One region of the Vreelandella sp. V005 genome, then DNA from elsewhere that is predicted to be linked to it. Evidence: predicted binding sites of a transcription regulator. Region 1 holds the regulator's gene; each other region holds the start of a gene.
The links. The regulator LexA, encoded in region 1, represses DNA repair genes until DNA is damaged. The targets are predictions, from matches to a motif close to TACTGTNTANNTANACAGTA.
Positions count from the first base shown of each region.

Region 1 (6,276 bases):
AACTGCGCCGGGCTTACCGGTGTACCAATCAGTGGTTCAGGATCGAGTTTCCAGTCACCGGTATGCAACACACGATAGCCGCCGGCCATCAAGAGAATGGCGCAGCTTTCGGGTATCGAATGCGTCAGCGGCAGATAGCGCAGCGTAAACGGCCCGCTTTCAAGCGCTTCGCCTGGTTCGATGACGTGGATCGCCGCACTGCTCAGTTGATGTTCAGCGAATTTGAGTCGTAACAGTCCCGCCGCTAATGGGGTGGCATAAATAGGGCAGTTCCACATCGGCCACAGCCATGCGACGGCGCCAATGTGATCTTCATGTCCGTGGGTAATAAAGAGTGCTTTCGGCACGATGCCGAGTGCCTTCGGAGTATCGAGGTTAGGCACCTGCAGCGGTGAGTTAGGAAGATCCTGTCGAATCATCATGCCGCAATCGACGGCAATCCAATGATCGTCATAGCCATAGAGCGTTAGATTCATGCCAATCTCACCGCATCCCCCCAGCGGCAACATGCGCAGCGGTGGACGGCGACGGGGACGAATTTGAACGCGTGTAGAGTGCATCAGTTATGAAAAGCCTAAAAAGTAGTGACTTAACTATACGGTAAGGCGGGGTCAGCTAACAATGATCCGTGTCCTTCCGATACACTATGCAGACCAAGCCATTGGTTGTCATAAATACCTTAGAAGTAGGTCAAGAGTCGCTCATATGTCTCATTATTACCGTTTAGTTGTATCCTGCCCTGATCGGGTGGGTATTGTTGCCCGGGTATCGAGTTTTATTGCTCAACAAGGCGGGTCTATCACCGAAGCTAGCCAGCACTCCGATTTAGAAACGGGCTGTTTCTTTATGCGTTACGAAATTCTGGCGGATTCGGTAGGTATGTCGGTAGAGGCACTGCGGACGGCCTTTGAACCGGTGGCGGATGAGTTCAATATGCAGTGGTCGTTGGTGGATACGCAGCAGCGTCGCCGTGTGGTCCTGATGGTTTCCCGCGAGTCTCACTGCTTGGTAGATTTGCTGTATCGCTGGCAGGCGGGGGAGCTAGATTGCGATATCGTTAGCGTTATTTCCAACCATGACGATATGCGTTCATTGGTGGAGTGGTACGGCATTCCTTACCAGCATGTGCCCGTCGACGCCGATAACAAGCAGGCCTCGTTTGCCAAAGTGCAAGCCGAAATCGATAGCGCCCGGGCTGATTGCGTCGTGCTGGCGCGTTATATGCAAATTCTTCCGCCTGACTTGTGCGCGCGCTATGCAGGCCGAGTGATTAATATTCATCATAGTTTTTTACCCTCCTTTGCGGGCGCTAAACCCTACCATCAGGCTTACCAACGTGGGGTTAAACTGATTGGCGCGACGTGCCACTATGTGACGGAAGAGCTCGATGCGGGCCCGATCATCGAACAGGATATTCATCGCGTGAGCCACTGCCACACGCCGACCGATTTAGTTCGTTTCGGCCGTGATGTTGAAAAGGCCGTGCTCGCTCGGGGTTTACGCTGGCATCTGGAGGCTCGCGTCCTGGTGCATGGCAACAAGACCGTCGTGTTTAGTTAACGCCCGATAAGATGAGAGGCCGCTATGTCATTTGCGCAAAATGTATTGGCGCCCTGGGCGCTGATACTCACCTCACTACTCTCGCTGAGCGTCGTGGTGTGGGCGCTTTGGGGGCGGCCTTGGCAAGTGTTGATCGAGGATACGGCGCTTCAGCACCGATGGTTAGGCGCAACGCTGGCCGTGGTACTGATGTGGCAACTACGCGCTCAAGCGGTAGATTGGCTAACGTTACATCTGGTCTTTACGGTTTTGATGACGCTGGTTTTTAAAGCGCCATTAGCGCTGATCAGCAATGTACTTATCAACGTGGCAATGGTGGCTATTGGCCGCAATGAGTGGATGCTGCTGGGGCCGAATGTGCTGGTGACGGGGATCATTCCGGCGGCCATCACGGGCACGGTTTGGCGGCTGGCAGATCGTCGTCTGCCGGATAATTTAATGGTGTTTCTATTTGCCTGCGGCTTTTTTGGCGCGGCATTGGCAACGCTGGTGGCGGGGCTATCAGCCGTGTTGCTGATCACCATTGCCGGCACCGATCCTGACGCTATCTATTTGGCCCAAGAGTATGCACGGTTCTTGCCCTTGTTGATGCCTTCGGAGGCGTTTATCACCGGTATGCTGCTGAGTATTCTGATGGTCTATCATCCCCATTGGGTGGCCACGTTTAATGACCACCGTTATATCGATAGGCAGTAGCGGCTATTACTAGCCAACATTAGCCAAGCGCTTGGCCACTGCCACCGCGAATGACGCCAACGCCGACACCTTCGATGTCCAGCGACTGTGAGCGCAGGTCGATCTCAATGGGCGCAAAGTCGGGATTTTCCGCGAATAGCGTGACCTGATGTCCCTGACGCTGGAAGCGTTTGACGGTCACTTCATCGTCTAAGCGTGCCACCACAATCTGGCCATCGCGCACTCGCTCGGTGCGGTGAACTGCGAGTAGATCTCCTTCCAAGATGCCGATGTCCTTCATTGATAGCCCACGCACGCGCAGCAGGTAATCAGCCTTGGGCGTGAAGTATTCAGCGGGCAGAGGGCAGTAGCGGTCTATATGTTCGGCGGCGAGGATAGGGCTCCCCGCGGCGACTTCTCCAATCACTGGTAGCCCCGTCGGCGCTGGGTCAAGGGTGGCAGTGGGTGATTCGATCAGCGTGTTGTCGATTACCTCTTGGGGCTCTTGGTTGGGCAGTCGAATACCGCGGGATGTATTGCGGATGATGCGAATAACGCCTTTGCGCTCGAGTGCGCGCAGGTGCTCTTCTGCTGCGTTGGGTGAACGGAAGCCCAACGCTTTAGCAATTTCAGCGCGGGTCGGAGGGTAGCCAAATTCGCCCATGGTTTTAACGATAAAATCAAAAACGTGCTGTTGGCGAGCGGTTAGCGGACGCGACATACCAGACTCCAAAATAGTGAATAGACGGTGACTGTTTAAATGACGACTTAATCGATAAGTGGTTAAGTATACAGTATGTTCCTCTGTCCAGTATATGGCTTGTCAATCCGTGGATATCAACTCAGCGAAATTTTAATAATCGTTTGAAACTAAGTTTCTACTTATTTAGACAGCCACATTTCATCAGAAAATCAAGCGTTGAGCCTACCTGCGTTATGGCATAGTATTTTGCGATGTTTAAAACATCCGTTTCCCCGGAGAGCAGCATGGCTCAATCTGATACGGTAACTCGAATACTCGACACTGCGGAAGTGCTGTTTGCAGAGCGTGGTTTTGCTGAAACCTCGCTGCGCAACATCACTAGCAAAGCGCGGGTCAATTTAGCCGCTGTGAATTACCATTTCGGTTCGAAAAAAGCCTTGATCCAGGCTGTTTTTTCGCGCTATCTGGACCCCTTCACTCAGCGCTTTCACACGGCACTCGATGAGCTGGAAGCCCAGCATGCCGGGGGCGTCATTCCGCTTGAATTGCTGCTCGAAACAATGGCGAATACCGTGCTGGCGGTGCCGGCGGAGCGCAATAGCTTAAAGGTGTTCATGCGCTTGTTAGGGCTTGCCTATAGCCAAGCCCAGGGGCATCTTCGGCGTCATATTCAGCAGGAGTATGGGGATGTGTTCACGCGCTTCACTGAGCTAGTGCGACAAGCCACACCCGACTTGCCTGACGCTGAGCGCTTTTGGCGACTACACTTTATGCTTGGCACTGTGATTTTTACGCTTTCAGGGCTCGATGCGCTTCGCGATATCGCCGAAAAGGATTATCACGAGCAAGTGACCGTGCGCGATTTGGTGAGACGCTTGCGCCCGGTCGTGGTTGCCGCCATGAATGCACCGTTGCCCTCAGCGCTTGAAGAAGGAAAATATGCGAACGCCCAGGCTCGCTGAGCTACCCCCTATAGAGAACATTTGGTTAGACATAGATACCACTCAACAGCGGTTACGCTGCTGGCGAGGGCCAAAAGTGTTGCATGAGTGTGACATATCGTCAGGTGTCGCCGGTGTCGGAGAGCGTAACGGTAGTGGTAAAACCCCTCATGGCTGGCACTATATTCGGGCGGCGATCGGCGAGGGGGCGCCTGATAATGCGGTATTTCGTGGTCGTCGCTGGACCGGCGAGGAATTTTCTCCTGCGCTAGCGAAGGCGCATCCCGAGCGTGACTGGATTTTGACGCGTATCCTGTGGCTGTGTGGGTTAGAAAAAGGCGTTAACCGCGGTGGCCAGGTAGATTCCCAGCGGCGTTATATTTATCTGCACAGCACGCCTTCTGACCAGCCTATGGGCGTTGCTGCTTCTCATGGCTGTATTCGTTTACGCACCAATGATTTGCTGTATATCTTTTCATTAGCGCTGCCAGGCACTCCCGTTTGGTTGCACGGCGGTCGTCAATCGTTTGACTGATCAGTTTTGACTCCGCTAGACGATCGTCTAGAATCATCGCCCTTTTAAATGGACCTGTCACGATGACTCAACCGCTAGGCCCGGTCATGCTCGACCTTGAAGGCCCGACATTAACGGCTGCAGAAAAACGCTTACTGCGGGAGCCGAGCGTAGGGGGCGTCATTTTATTTGCGCGCAATGTCGAGAATGGTTATCAAGTTCGCAAGCTATGCAGCGATATTCGCCGTGTGCGGGCGGACTTACTGCTTGCCGTTGATCAAGAAGGGGGGCGCGTTCAGCGCATTAAGGAGGGAATGACGCGCTTGCCTGCCATGGCGCGCATTGGCGAGTGGTATCACGCGAACCCGAATGACGGTCTTGTGCTGGCAAAAGATGCGGGCTGGCTACTGGGTATGGAAATGGCGGCCTGCGGCTTGGATTTGAGCTTTGCGCCGGTGCTCGATGTCGAGAGCGGCGTATCGAGCGTTATTGGTGACCGAAGCTTCAGCCGTAACCCTGAGCATGTGGCGCAATTGGGTGGCGCTTTTATTCAAGGGCTCCACGAAGCCGGTATGGCCGCTGTAGGCAAACATTTTCCCGGCCATGGCGGTGTTGCCGCAGACTCTCACGTCGCACTGCCGGTGGATGATCGCCCCTTAGACGTGATCAAACAGCGCGATCTTGTACCCTTTACCCAGTTAGCAGCAGCATTAGACGGGGTAATGCCTGCACACGTCATCTACAGTGCTTTTGACACGCGTCCAGCAGGCTTTTCCCCTCATTGGCTAGGGATGTTACGCGAGTCGTTGGGCTTTAAAGGCTGCATCTTTTCGGATGATTTGAGCATGGCGGGTGCCCACGAAGCAGGCGGGCCCAAACAGCGTGCCCAGGCTGCGCTAGCGGCGGGCTGCGATATGCTGTTGGTGTGCAATGATCGCGCCGCCGCGCTGGAGGTTGTTGAAGCCTGCCGAAGTATCGAAACTAAGCGCCCCGCCAAGCTTCGCTACAGTCGCGCACGACCCGACCTCGACGCCTTAAGTGCGCTGGGACGCTGGCGGCGTGCCCACGCTAAACTCGAAGCACTGGCTGATAAACCGAAACCCAATACGTTGTGAATATCCGTGTTACTGCGATTAACGCTTTCAACCCGCCTGGAGTTTAGATGTCAAAGTTGGATAAAGAAGCATTAGAGTCATTGGATTCAATGCGTGAATTGATGGATAACGCCGACTGCCTTATCTCTCAGCAAGAAGTAGAGAAAGCGCTTGATCGTATGGCGGAAGCGATCACACATGATTTAGGCGACAAACTGCCGGTTTTTTACTGTGTCATGAATGGCGGCTTAATCACTACCGGCCATCTGCTGACCCGGTTGGGTTTCCCGCTGGAAGTGGATTATTTACACGCCACCCGCTATCGCAATGAGCTACGCGGTGGTGAACTGTTTTGGCGCGTTTCTCCTGAGGTGCCCATGGCGGGGCGCCATGTGGTCATCGTCGACGACATTTTGGACGAAGGGGCAACGCTTGCGGCGATTTTAGCCTACTGTGAAGAAGCTCAGGCCGCCAGTGTGACCACGGCCGTGCTGGTCGATAAGCAGCACAACCGCAAAGCTGTCCCAGGATTAAAGGCCGACTACTGCAGCTTGGAAGTCGCCGACCGCTACGTGTTTGGTTTTGGTATGGACTACAAAGGCTATTGGCGCAATGCGCCGGGCATATTTGCCCCAAAGGGAATGTAAAGTAGCCGTACTAAATCTTAGCGGGGCGAAAAGCGCCTCGCTAAACCCGTCTCAGCAATCATCCGCGTTGATATCTCTTCCACCGAGAAGCGTGTCGCATCAATAAAGGGAATATGCATGGTGCGGTACAGCGACTCTGCCT
Region 1 is NZ_JBQXYA010000011.1:36,872-43,147, reverse strand. It holds gene ACUN8H_RS17720 (ribonuclease J) at 1-476, opposite strand, end outside; gene purU (formyltetrahydrofolate deformylase) at 706-1,560, shown strand; gene ACUN8H_RS17710 (energy-coupling factor ABC transporter permease) at 1,585-2,256, shown strand; gene lexA (transcriptional repressor LexA) at 2,276-2,956, opposite strand; gene ACUN8H_RS17700 (TetR/AcrR family transcriptional regulator) at 3,223-3,900, shown strand; gene ACUN8H_RS17695 (L,D-transpeptidase family protein) at 3,878-4,414, shown strand; gene nagZ (beta-N-acetylhexosaminidase) at 4,477-5,508, shown strand; gene ACUN8H_RS17685 (hypoxanthine-guanine phosphoribosyltransferase) at 5,556-6,134, shown strand; gene ppsR (posphoenolpyruvate synthetase regulatory kinase/phosphorylase PpsR) at 6,152-6,276, opposite strand, start outside.

Region 2 (6,276 bases), on a different contig from region 1:
TTCTAATAGCGGATGGCCCTCTTTAGGCGGTTCTGCGGGCAGTACATCAACGCCCAAACCACCCAATTGGCCGCGGCGTAATGCTTCAAGTGCAGCGACTTCGTCGATAACCCCGCCGCGAGCACAGTTAACCAACAGTAAAGACGGTTTGGCCCTGGCCAGGCGCTCTCGATTAATCAAATGCTTGGTGGCGTCACTGAGGGGGCAGTGCAAGCTAATTACGTCAGCGTCGGTTAGCAGGTCGTCCAGTGCGGGGCGCTGGTCGTTGGCTTCGTTGCCTGGCCTAGCCGCAAACGTCACGCGCATGCCGAACGCTTCCGCCAGCCGCGCCACTTCTGTGCCCAGTTCACCTTGCCCCACCATGACCAAATGCTTGTCGGACAGCTGCAGCGTTGGGTAATCCTGCAAACAAAAAAAGTCGCTGCGCTGCCATTCGCCAGCCGCGATATCGCGTTGATAGCGGGGAAGACGATTAGCCAAGGCGAGTATCAGCATCAATGTATGCTGCGACACGCTGGCGGTACCGTAAGCAGCTACGTTTTTAACCTCGATATTTTGCGCTTTTGCCGTTTCGAGATCGATATTATTGAGCCCCGTGGCGAGCACGCATATCAGTTTTAGATTAGGCAGTTGCCGCAACGTTTCAGCGTCCAGTACTACCTTGTTAACTATGGCAATGTCCGCTTTTGTTAAGCGCTCAAGCGTCTGCTGCGTGGTGCTTTGCTCAAACACCTCTAGGTGTGTGACCGACTCCCTTATAGCGCTTAAATCTATCCCAGGGCCTAGGCTTTGTGCGTCTAATATGACGGCATGCGGCATTTTATTCTCTCCATTAACTGCCGAAGGCTGCATAACCTTGCTCGGCAGGGGTCACAAAAGGGTATAATGGCGGCGCTTTATCAACCGCAGCCTTGGAATTTATTTCGACAGGCCACATATTGGTTGCCTGGCAGCGTTTGTGTTCGCCACTGTTCTTTTCTTTCAGCACTTGGTTTTCCAGGACTGTGTCTGTCAGTACTGAATCTGTCAGGGTTGAGCTTTTTAGGAGCCAATAACATGCCCATCTATGAATATGAGTGCAAGGCCTGTGGCCATCGCCTAGAAAAATTGCAAAAAATTAGCGCCGATCCGTTGAAGGATTGTCCCGCCTGCCAGAGCGAAGGCTTGGAGAGGCTAGTCTCGGCGGCGGGCTTCCGCTTGGCTGGCGGCGGTTGGTACGAAACCGATTTTAAAACGGGTAGCAAAAAGAACTTGGTCGCTGAAGGTAAGACTGCCTCTTCAGATACTGCTAAATCAAGCGATTCCAGTGCTACTCCCAAGAGCGTTACTCCCAGTGACAAAGGCGCCGCAGCATAACTGCGGCAGTCAGGGTCGGGACGCCCGCGACATTTTAATTGCCACGTAACAGAACAGGATTTGACATGCGCAGCCATTATTGCGGCCAGCTAAACGAAACTTTGGTGGATCAAACAGTGACGGTATGCGGGTGGGTTCACCGCCGCCGTGATCACGGTGGGGTTATTTTCCTCGACATGCGCGATCGCGATGGCATCGCTCAATTCGTGGTCGACCCTGATACCGCCGAGGCGTTCGCTAATGCCGACCGTGCCCGCAGTGAGTATGTCCTGCGTATCACTGGTCGCGTACGGCTGCGTCCTGAAGGTACCCAAAATCCCAACATGCCTACGGGTATGATTGAAGTGCTGGCGAAAGAGGTGGAAGTTCTCAATACGGCCATTACACCGCCTTTCCAGCTGGACGAACATGGCAAGGTGGGTGAAGAGGTGCGCTTAAAGCACCGTTATATCGATCTTCGTCGCCCCGATATGATCGAGAAGCTACGCCTGCGTTCGAGCATTTCTCACAACGTACGTGCTTATCTGGAAAGCCAAGGCTTCCTCGATATCGAAACACCGGTACTCACGCGCGCCACGCCAGAAGGCGCACGCGACTACTTGGTACCTAGCCGTACCCACGCGGGCAGTTTCTTTGCACTGCCACAGTCGCCGCAGTTGTTTAAACAGCTGTTGATGGTGGCTGGTTTTGACCGTTATTACCAAATTGCCAAGTGTTTCCGCGATGAAGACCTGCGCGCCGATCGCCAACCTGAGTTTACTCAGATCGATATCGAAGCGTCATTCGTGGAAGAGAGCGACATCATGGGCATTACGGAATCCATGATTCGTCAGCTTTTCCAAGATGTGCTTAACGCTGAATTGCCTGAATTCCCTCGCATGACTTGGCAGGAAGCGATGGATCGTTTCGGCTCGGATAAGCCGGATCTGCGCATCCCGCTCGAATTAACCGATGTCGACGATCTGATGCAGCAAGTCGATTTCAAAGTCTTCTCTGGCCCAGCCAGCGCTGATGATGGTCGTGTCGCGGCATTGAAAGTATCCGGTGGCGCCAAGTTATCGCGTAAAGAGATCGACGAATACACCAAGTTTGTCGGCATTTATGGTGCCAAGGGCTTGGCGTGGATCAAGGTCAACGAGCGTGCTAAAGGGCTCGAGGGTCTGCAGTCACCGATCGTTAAGTTCATGGAAAACATCGTTGAAGAGTTACTCGACCGGGTGAGCGCTGAAGATGGCGACATTATCTTCTTTGGTGCGGATAAAACCCGCATCGTCAACGAAGCCATTGGTGCGCTACGCGTTAAGCTAGGCGCTGATCTGGAGCTTTACACTCAGGAATGGGCGCCGCTATGGGTCGTCGACTTCCCGATGTTTGAAGCCGACGACAACGGCCGCCTTAGCCCGCTTCACCACCCGTTCACTGCGCCTTCTTGCACACCGGAAGAGCTGAAAGCGGACCCTGCGAACGCACTGTCTCGCGCTTACGATATGGTGCTCAACGGTACTGAATTGGGCGGTGGCTCCATTCGTATTCACGACCAGACCATGCAGAGCACCGTGTTTGAGATCCTGGGCATCGGTAAAGCAGAAGCTCAAGAGAAATTCGGATTCCTGCTGGATGCGCTGCAGTACGGCGCGCCGCCCCATGGTGGTTTGGCCTTTGGCCTGGATCGCTTGGTCATGCTGATGGTCGGCGCTAAGACTATCCGCGAAGTGATTGCTTTCCCGAAAACCCAAAGCGCTGCTTGCTTGATGACCAATGCACCGGGCGAAGTGAGCCCCGAGCAATTGAAAGACCTGAATATCCGTCTACGGCAGAAAGCCAAGCCAGAAACTGCCACCGAATAAAATGGTTAGTTGAGTGCATAGCACCGACGCTCCGGCGTCGGTGTTTTTGTATAAAGCCCTAATGAGTTTCGACGACATGGATGAACTAAAGTCTGCCAGCCCTATTCGGATTCTGGGCATTGACCCAGGATCTCGTGTGACAGGGTATGGCGTCATCGACATGGTCGGTGTCAAACCTTGCTATGTGGCAAGTGGCTGTATCCGAACCGCAGAGGGCGCGCTAGAACAACGCTTGGCACAAATTTATGCAGGTCTTAGTGAAGTCGTTGGCTTGCATCAGCCTAGCCAGGTGGCGATCGAGCGGGTGTTTATGGCCAAAAACCCTGACTCTGCCTTGAAATTGGGTCAGGCGCGCGGCGTGGCACTGGTGTGTATCGCCAATCATGGGCTAGGCCTTGCTGAGTACGCGGCAAGGCAAATCAAGCAAGCGGTCACCGGGCAGGGTGGTGCTGACAAAGAGCAGGTTCAGCACATGGTGACGGCAATCTTGCAGCTTTCCGCCACTCCCCAAGCCGATGCGGCTGATGCGCTGGCGATTGCGTTAACGCATGCATTTAGTGGTTCTGCCTTTAGCAGCCCTGGCCTACCTGCCGCACCAGCGCGGGCTCGCCGACGCTCCACCGGGCGCTGGCGTTTGTAAGCCTTTCTCTGCTTGTGACTGAACTACTGGTCACCTGTACAGAGTCGCTTTATAGTAAGCGACGGTTGTTACCTGTTTTTTATTACCTTTTTTCACATCAGTTTGAGTGACTTTATGATTGGACGTCTGAGTGGACAGCTAGTGGCAAAGCAACCTCCCTGGATTGTGATCGACGTTCATGGGGTAGGTTACGAACTGGAAACCTCGATGAATACGCTGGTTGCCCTGCCAGCCATCAACGAAAGCGTTTCCTTATTTACCCATTTAACCATTCGTGATGATGCCCACTTACTCTATGGCTTTGGCCGTGAGCACGAACGTGCACTCTTCCGCGCACTGATCAAGGTCAATGGTGTAGGACCCAAACTCGCACTCGCCATTCTATCGGGGATGGATGAGGACGCCTTTATGCGCTGTGTGCGTGACGACGACAGTAAAGCGCTCACGAAATTGCCAGGCGTGGGTAAAAAAACGGCTGAGCGTCTGATCATTGAAATGCGGGACCGTTTCCCTGAGTGGGAAGATGGTAGCAATGTGCTACTGCCTCTTGAGTCCACCAATGGCCGCATGCCTGCCCGCGATAACCTTGCCGATGCAGAAGCCGCCTTAGTAAGCTTGGGGTACAAGCTTACGGAGGCATCGAAAATGTTGGCAGACATTGACCCCAATCAGTCTACCGAAGCGCTAATCAAAGCGGCACTCACCCAACGCATGAGTGGTTAAGGCTAAGCAGGCAGCGGTATCAGGATACAATTGCGGATAGCGGATAGACCTTGGTGAATAGACCTTTTGAATCGCCTTAAAGAAGAGCACTTATGCTAGAACACGATCGGCTAATTGCCGCTGAGCCTGAACAGGGAGAAGGGCGGATTGATTACGCGATTCGCCCTAAGCGGCTGGACGACTATATTGGCCAACCGCGTGTCCGGGAGCAGTTGGAAATCTTTATTGGCGCCGCACGACTGCGCGATGAGAGCCTGGATCACACCCTGGTATTCGGCCCTCCTGGTCTGGGTAAAACGACTCTTGCACATATCATTGCCACCGAGATGGGCGTGGGTATGAAGTCCACTTCAGGACCGGTACTTGAGCGGGCAGGGGATCTGGCCGCCATGCTGACTAACCTGGAGCCCGGCGACGTGCTCTTTATCGATGAAATTCATCGCCTCTCACCGGTGGTCGAGGAAGTGCTTTACCCGGCCATGGAAGATTTTCAGCTGGATATTATGATTGGCGAAGGTCCGGCTGCGCGCTCTATCAAATTGGACTTGCCCCGCTTTACGCTAGTGGGCGCAACCACCCGGGCCGGTTTATTGACCTCGCCATTGCGAGATCGGTTTGGCATCGTCCAGCGGCTCGAGTTTTACAACCTCGAAGAGCTGACCGAAATCGTTTCGCGCTCTGCGCGCCTGCTAGGTGTTGAAACCAGCCATGACGGGGCGATCGAAGTCGCCCGCCGCTCGCGTGGAACGCCGCGAATCGCTAACCGGCTGTTACGTCGCGTACGTGATTACGCAGAAATGAAAGGCAACGGCGTGGTCGATGTCACCATGGCTGATGCGGCGCTTAATATGCTCAATGTGGATCACCACGGCTTGGATCATATGGATCGGCGGTTACTGCTGGCCATGATCGATAAATTCGATGGTGGACCGGTGGGGATCGATTCGCTATCAGCTGCCATCAGTGAAGAGCGCGATACAATCGAGGATGTCATTGAGCCCTATCTAATTCAGCAAGGCTTGATAATGCGCACGCCACGCGGGCGCGTCGTGACTCGCCAGGCGTGGCTGCATTTTGACCGTGTACCTCACGATCAAGCGACCGATATGGAAGGGGAGCGTCGTCCTTGAGTATACCGATTGACCAGGATTACCGTCTGCCGCTGCGTGTTTATATGGAAGATACTGACGCAGGTGGTATTGTCTACTACGTTAACTACTTGAAGTTTATGGAACGCGCGCGCAGCGAATGGCTGCGCCAACTGGGGCTTGATCAACAAACGCTGCTAGACGAAGGTACACAGCTAGTGGTATACCGCTTGGCCTGTCATTACGCGAAACCGGCTCGCCTGGATGATGTCCTGGAAATTAGCGCTCATGTCATCGATATTGGGCGCTGCCGGATGACCTTTGAGCAGCAAGTTTGGCGTGGAGTGGAACTCCTCTGTTCAGCCACAGTCGAGATAGCCTGCTTAAGCGCTGAGCGTCTGCGGCCTAAAGCATGGCCAGCTTCGTTGAAAATTTTGACCCGGGCCTCTTAACCAAGAGGTCACTCACTGCGTCGGCAATACCGACCCTAATAGATTGATGAGGGCACCTGTGAACGATAACACCATGTCCATTCCCCACTTGATAATGAATGCCAGCACGGTTGTGCAGCTGGTGATGTTGCTACTGTTGGTGGGGTCGGTTCTCTCTTGGGTAGTAATTT
Region 2 is NZ_JBQXYA010000007.1:51,946-58,221, forward strand. It holds gene ACUN8H_RS14970 (D-2-hydroxyacid dehydrogenase) at 1-819, opposite strand, end outside; gene ACUN8H_RS14975 (FmdB family zinc ribbon protein) at 1,057-1,356, shown strand; gene aspS (aspartate--tRNA ligase) at 1,422-3,203, shown strand; gene ruvC (crossover junction endodeoxyribonuclease RuvC) at 3,280-3,843, shown strand; gene ruvA (Holliday junction branch migration protein RuvA) at 3,958-4,566, shown strand; gene ruvB (Holliday junction branch migration DNA helicase RuvB) at 4,659-5,696, shown strand; gene ybgC (tol-pal system-associated acyl-CoA thioesterase) at 5,693-6,106, shown strand; gene tolQ (protein TolQ) at 6,165-6,276, shown strand, end outside.
Region 2: the regulator LexA is predicted to act here: its motif matches at 3,868-3,887, upstream of ruvA (Holliday junction branch migration protein RuvA).

Region 3 (6,276 bases), on a different contig from region 1:
CTGCACTGCCACGCCACCACCGGCCTTTCCACCTCGACCATCTTGAAGGCGGTGGAAGCAGGCATCGATAACGTCGACACCTCGATTTCCTCCATGTCGATGACCTATGGCCACAGTCCGACGGAGTCCGTCGTGGCCATGTTGAAAGATACCGGGCGTGATACCGGGCTGGATCTTGAGTTGCTAGAAGATATTGCCGGTTACTTCCGCGAAGTGCGCAAAAAGTACGCTGCTTTTGAAGGTTCGCTGCGCGGTATCGATTCGCGCATCCTAATTGCCCAGGTGCCGGGCGGCATGCTGACCAACATGGAAGGCCAGTTAAAGGAGCAGGGCGCAGGCGATAAACTGGACGACGTGCTGAATGAAATTCCTCGTGTGCGCGAAGATCTGGGCTTTATTCCGCTGGTGACACCGACCTCGCAAATTGTCGGCACCCAGGCCGTCATGAACGTCATGATGGGCGAGCGTTACAAGTCCATTTCCAAAGAAGTTCAAGCGCTGCTCAAAGGTGAGTACGGTGCGGCGCCTGCGCCGTTTAACGCCGAGCTGCAAAAGCGCGTGTTGGAAGGCGGCGAGCCGATTACCTGCCGCCCGGCGGATAATCTCTCACCTGAGATGGAAAAGCTGGCCGCAGAGCTAAAAGAGAAGGCCAGCGCTGACGGTATCCGCTTGGCCGAAGGCGAGCGCGAAGTGGATGACGTGCTGACCTACGCACTGTTTCCCCAGATTGGCCTGAAATTCCTCAAGAACCGTGACAATCCAGAGGCCTTTGAGCCTGCCCCGCAGGTGGCTGAGGCGAGTGCCGAAAAAGCGCCTGCTCCAGCAGAGAGCCGCGCGCCCGTCGCCAGCAGTGGGCCAGAAACCTACACCGTTAAGCTCAACGGCAAAGCGTATGTGGTGGAGGTCTCCGAAGGTGGAGAGCTTGGCGAGGTGCAAGAGCAGGCGACTGCGAGCAACAGTGCACCCCAAGATGAAGCCCCGGCGCCCAGTGGAGAAAGTATTGATGCCCCCTTGGCGGGCAACATATTCAAGGTCAATGTGCGCCCTGGCGAGCAGGTCGCTGAAGGGGATGTCGTCATCATCCTGGAAGCGATGAAAATGGAAACCGAGGTGCGTGCCAGCAGTGCAGGCACGGTGTCTAAGGTTAACGTCAGCGAGGGCGACAGCGTAGCCGTAGGCGACACGTTGATCGAGCTCTAAGGGCCCAGTAATGGATAAATTAGTCACGTTGTGGGAAGGCTCTGGGCTGTATAGCCTTGAGCTTGGTCAGGCGGCCATGATCCTGGTGGGCCTACTGCTGCTTTATCTGGCCATCTATAAGAAGTTTGAGCCGCTGCTGCTGGTGCCGATCGGTTTTGGCGGCATCCTCGCTAATATTCCTGAAGCGGGGCTGGCAATTTCAGCTCTCGACCAAGCGATTGAGGTAGCTAAACCCGCGGTGCTACAGCAGATGGCGGCCGCGTTGGGCGCTACGTTGGATCCGCTCGTGAAAGCGGAAGCGTGGCGCGAAGCGTTAAAAACGATTGCTCATGACGGCGCCGCGCCGGACCAACTGCGTGCGGCACGAGATATTGCCATTGGCGTTGGTTACAGCGATGGCATGCTTTACAACTTCTATAAAGTGGCGATTGGATCGGGCATTGCCCCGCTAATCATCTTTATGGGCGTTGGGGCCATGACGGACTTTGGCCCGCTGCTGGCGAACCCCCGCACGCTGTTTTTAGGGGCTGCCGCTCAGTTTGGTATTTTTGCCACGCTATTTGGTGCTGTGGCGCTCACCTCGATGGGGATCATGGATTTCTCGCTCAATCAGGCGGCCGCTATCGGTATTATCGGTGGGGCAGATGGTCCGACCTCTATCTACGTTTCCAGCGTGTTGGCACCTGAATTGCTGGGGGCGATTGCGGTGGCTGCCTACGCCTATATGGCGTTGGTGCCGCTGATACAGCCGCCGATCATGCGTCTTTTGACCACTGATAAAGAGCGTCAAATCAAGATGACGCAGCTACGGCCGGTCTCCAAGTTGGAGAAGGTCGTCTTCCCCTTGATGCTGTTGATTCTGGTCGCGCTTTTTCTACCGGATGCCGCACCACTGCTGGGTATGTTTTGCTTCGGTAACTTGATGCGTGAATGTGGCGTAGTAGAACGCTTGTCGGACACCTCGCAAAATGCGCTTATCAATATCGTCACCATTATTCTTGGCCTGTCGGTAGGTTCTAAGCTGATGGCCGAAAGCTTTCTGGCATTTGAGACGCTGGGCATACTGGGACTGGGCATTGTTGCCTTTGGTATCGGCACCGCGGCGGGGGTATTGATGGCGAAGCTGATGAACTTGGTTAGCAAAATGCCCATCAATCCGCTGATCGGGGCCGCAGGCGTATCGGCGGTGCCGATGGCCGCCCGAGTGGCTAACAAAGTAGGATTGGAATCTAACCCGCATAACTTCCTGCTGATGCATGCTATGGGGCCCAATGTTGCAGGCGTTATTGGGTCTGCGGTGGCTGCGGGTGTAATGATTAAATATCTGGGCTAGTCATTTACTGACTGTCATCGCGAACGAAGCGCGGCGATCCCGTTTTTGTGTTCCACCGCAAGACGAGATCGCCACGTCGCAAGCTCCTCGCAATGACCGGTAGGTGTCATTGCGAACAAAGTGAAGCAATCTGGGTTCGTTCTCAAGGTAAGACGAGGTTGTCGCGTCGCAGGCTCCACGCAATGACATATGGGGGTCTTCAGCCCTGCTGCGTCATGTCGTTGGTGCAGAGAGAATCTCAACAGCGCTCTTCAAGCGGTTTTCTAGCGGGGCAAGGTCAAGCGGGCAATCTCGCGGCCAGCCAATGGTCAGGCGGACGCCGTCGCCATCATAGTCTGCTTGTTCAATGGGGATATCGCCTTCTTCGCACCAGGCGCGGGCAATGGCTTCGTTGGCAAAGCTCAGCCGTAAGGTGTAACGGTCGCGTTCGACCACTTCCTGGGTAGGTAGCGTTTCGAGCGCATGGCTAACGGCCTGAGCGTAAGCGCGGGCCAAGCCGCCGGTGCCTAACTTGGTGCCGCCAAAATAGCGAATCACCACGCAACCAATATGGCCGAGTTGGCTGCCTTGAAGCACTTGGTACATGGGCCGTCCCGCGGTGCCGCCAGGTTCGCCGTCATCCGAAAAACCAATCTGATTCTGCTCGCCGGGCGGTCCGGCTATAAAGGCGGTGCAGTGATGGCTCGCATTGGGGTGCGCGGCTTTAGCCGCTGCCAGCATATGGCTGAATGCATCGATCGCTGCGGCGTGGCAAATCCAGGTGATGAATTGGCTCTTTTCTACTTCTATCTCAGACGTGTGCCAGGAAGAGGGGGAAAGCTCTGGAACCCGATAGCGCATTAATGCTCCGTGACAGTTGGCTTACTGTTCAGGCAATCTCTTGGATGAGGTTCAACACCCATCACCATGCCCAATACCTGAATATCACGGTTATGCAAAAAAAGCGCTGGCTGCACGGCATCTTCAGGCCAAAGTTCAACGCCAAAGCGGCTGATCGAAAGGTGCTTCAAGGCTATTGTTTGCTGGTTGATTTCGGCAACAGCGGTTTCTGTTTGGGCATCGTGTTGATAGCGCCGAATAATAATGACATCGCCGTCGAACAAGTTGCAATCACACAGTGCGTTACCGCGGATTTTAAGCGCGTAGGTATTACGGCGTGTCACGCTGGGTGCCATGGCGAAAGCCTGCGGTACTGGTTGTCTATGGCCGAAGGTCGCGGTGGGTACTGCCATCGATATCGTCATTGTGAAATCTCCAGTGCTGAGCTCGCCAGAACATGTCTTTTCATACAGTGGTTTTAGTATAGGCCTGTTTTTGCATACAGTGCTAGCAGTAATTAGTCGTAATGCTGATGGCGGTAGATCACGCTGCGACCCAGCGCCGCATAGAGTGAGTGGCGAGAAACGGGCTTTCCGTGTAGAGTTCGACCCGAAATCAATGTGCCTGGAGAGTCTCTTGAGCCTGTGTCTACAAGCCCGACAGCTGTCCTGCGAACGTGATGATCGCTCACTGTTTAAGGGGCTGGATCTCGATATTCGCAGCGGCGAGATCGTGCGTATTGAAGGGCCGAACGGCAGCGGTAAAACCAGTCTGTTAAAAATCCTCTCTGGGCAGCTCAGCGACTATCAAGGCGAATTGTTCTGGAATGGCGCACCCATGAAGCGCGTGCGTGAACATTTTCTCGCAAATTTACTCTATCTAGGGCATGCGCCAGGTATAAAAACAGGCCTTTCTCCGTTGGAAAACTTAGCCTGGTATCAGGCGCTATATGGTGAGAAAAACGCGGATGGCCACAGCGAGGACCAACGTCTGGACGCCCTTGAACGGGTAGGTTTGGCAGGCTTTGAAGATGTGCCCACTGGGCAACTCTCGGCGGGGCAGCAGCGCCGGGTGGCGCTGGCGCGCTTAACCCTGTCGCCGCGGGCGCTGTGGATACTGGATGAGCCTTTTACTGCGATTGATCGCCACGGCGTCGCCGCGCTTGAACGGCAACTGACGATGCATGCGCAGACGGGTGGCTGTGTGATTGTCACCACCCACCATGCGTTAACCGCCTCACCGCTGCTAAGGCGTATAGCGCTAGGGTAGAAGGAGACAGGGTTGCACAGCACTTCACACAGCACTTCAGACAGTACTTCACATAGTTCTGAAAATAGTTCTGCACACGGAGTGCCAGCTAGCGCTATAGATAGCTCTTTACCAGGGGCAGAAACCGCTAGAGAGGCACCGGCGTTGCCACTGCTTGAACATCAGGGCGGGCTGATGGTCGCCGTGAAGGCGACCTTGGTGCGAGATCTAACGCTGCTGCTGCGGCGGCGTGGCGAAGTGCTCAACCCGCTGGTGTTTTTTGCGCTGGTGATCACGCTGTTCCCGATTGCGATTTCGCCGGACCCAGAGCTATTGGCCGTTATCGCACCCGGCTTGCTGTGGGTGGCCGCCTTGCTAGCCGCGCTGCTGTCGTTGGACAGTCTATTTCGCAGCGATTATGACGATGGCAGCTTGGAACAGTTGCTGTTGGCGCCGCAGCCGCTGGCCGCGCTGAGCTTAGCCAAAGTGGCGGTCCATTGGCTACTTACCGGGCTGCCTTTAGCGCTGATGGCGCCCCTGCTGGGCATTATGCTCGCGCTGCCTGCGGGTAGCTACGCGGTATTGGCACTGTCGCTGGCGCTGGGTACAGCAAGCTTGAGCCTGATTGGCGCCATTGGCGCAGCGCTAACGGTCGGTTTGGCGCGAGGCGGTGTACTGCTTTCGCTGCTGATACTGCCGCTGTATATCCCGGTGCTCATTTTTGGCGCAGGCGCGGTACAGGCCGCTATTTTAGGTGACGGTGTTGCCGCGCACCTGGCTATTCTAGGGGCGCTGCTTGCCGCTGCGCTCATGTTGGCGCCGTGGGCGATTGCCGCATCGCTGCGTATCAGTATTAACGGTTAAGGACAGGACACGCTATGTGGGCCTTTATACATAAACTGGGATCACCCAAGTGGTTCTATGGCATTAGTGCCAAATTGCAGCCCTGGTTTTGGGCGGCAGCGGCGCTGCTGCTGGTGGTGGGTTCGCTGTGGGGGCTCGTATTTGCGCCAGCGGATTACCAGCAGGGCCACAGCTTCCGGATCATTTATGTCCACGTGCCGGCGGCGTTTTTAGCCCAATCCATTTTTATCTCCATGGCAGTGTCTGGGCTGGTGTTTATGGTCTGGAAAATTAAAGTGGCCGATATGGCCGCTGCAGTCATGGCCCCGCTGGGCGCTGCCATGACCTTTGTGGCGCTGTTTTCCGGGGCGGTATGGGGCGTGCCTACGTGGGGTACGTGGTGGATGTGGGACGCACGGCTCACCTCCATGCTGATTCTGCTGTTTCTTTATTTAGGCGTCATTGCGCTGCGCGGCGCGTTCTCCAGCCGTGATAGCGCGTCTCGGGCGGCCTCGGTGCTCGCTATGGTGGGGGTCATCAATATTCCCATCATCAAATACTCGGTGGATTGGTGGTACACCCTGCACCAACCCGCCTCGTTTACGTTAACCTCGCGGCCAACAATGCCCACCGAGATGTGGCTGCCGCTGGTCATTATGGTGCTGGGTTTTTACAGCTTTTTTATTGCTTTAACGCTGATGCGCACGCGCAGCGAGATCCTGCGCCGAGAAGCCAGCAAGCGCTGGGTGCAAGACCTGGTTAATGGTCAAGCGATGCACGTTCAGGCAGAGGAGACGCGCTAATGGCATTTGCCTCATTTTCAGAATTTCTTG
Region 3 is NZ_JBQXYA010000001.1:797,439-803,714, reverse strand. It holds gene oadA (sodium-extruding oxaloacetate decarboxylase subunit alpha) at 1-1,200, shown strand, start outside; gene ACUN8H_RS03675 (sodium ion-translocating decarboxylase subunit beta) at 1,211-2,533, shown strand; gene ACUN8H_RS03670 (IMPACT family protein) at 2,747-3,373, opposite strand; gene ACUN8H_RS03665 (LexA family protein) at 3,373-3,777, opposite strand; gene ccmA (cytochrome c biogenesis heme-transporting ATPase CcmA) at 3,989-4,621, shown strand; gene ccmB (heme exporter protein CcmB) at 4,796-5,464, shown strand; gene ACUN8H_RS03650 (heme ABC transporter permease) at 5,479-6,246, shown strand; gene ccmD (heme exporter protein CcmD) at 6,246-6,276, shown strand, end outside.
Region 3: the regulator LexA is predicted to act here: its motif matches at 3,840-3,859, upstream of ACUN8H_RS03665 (LexA family protein).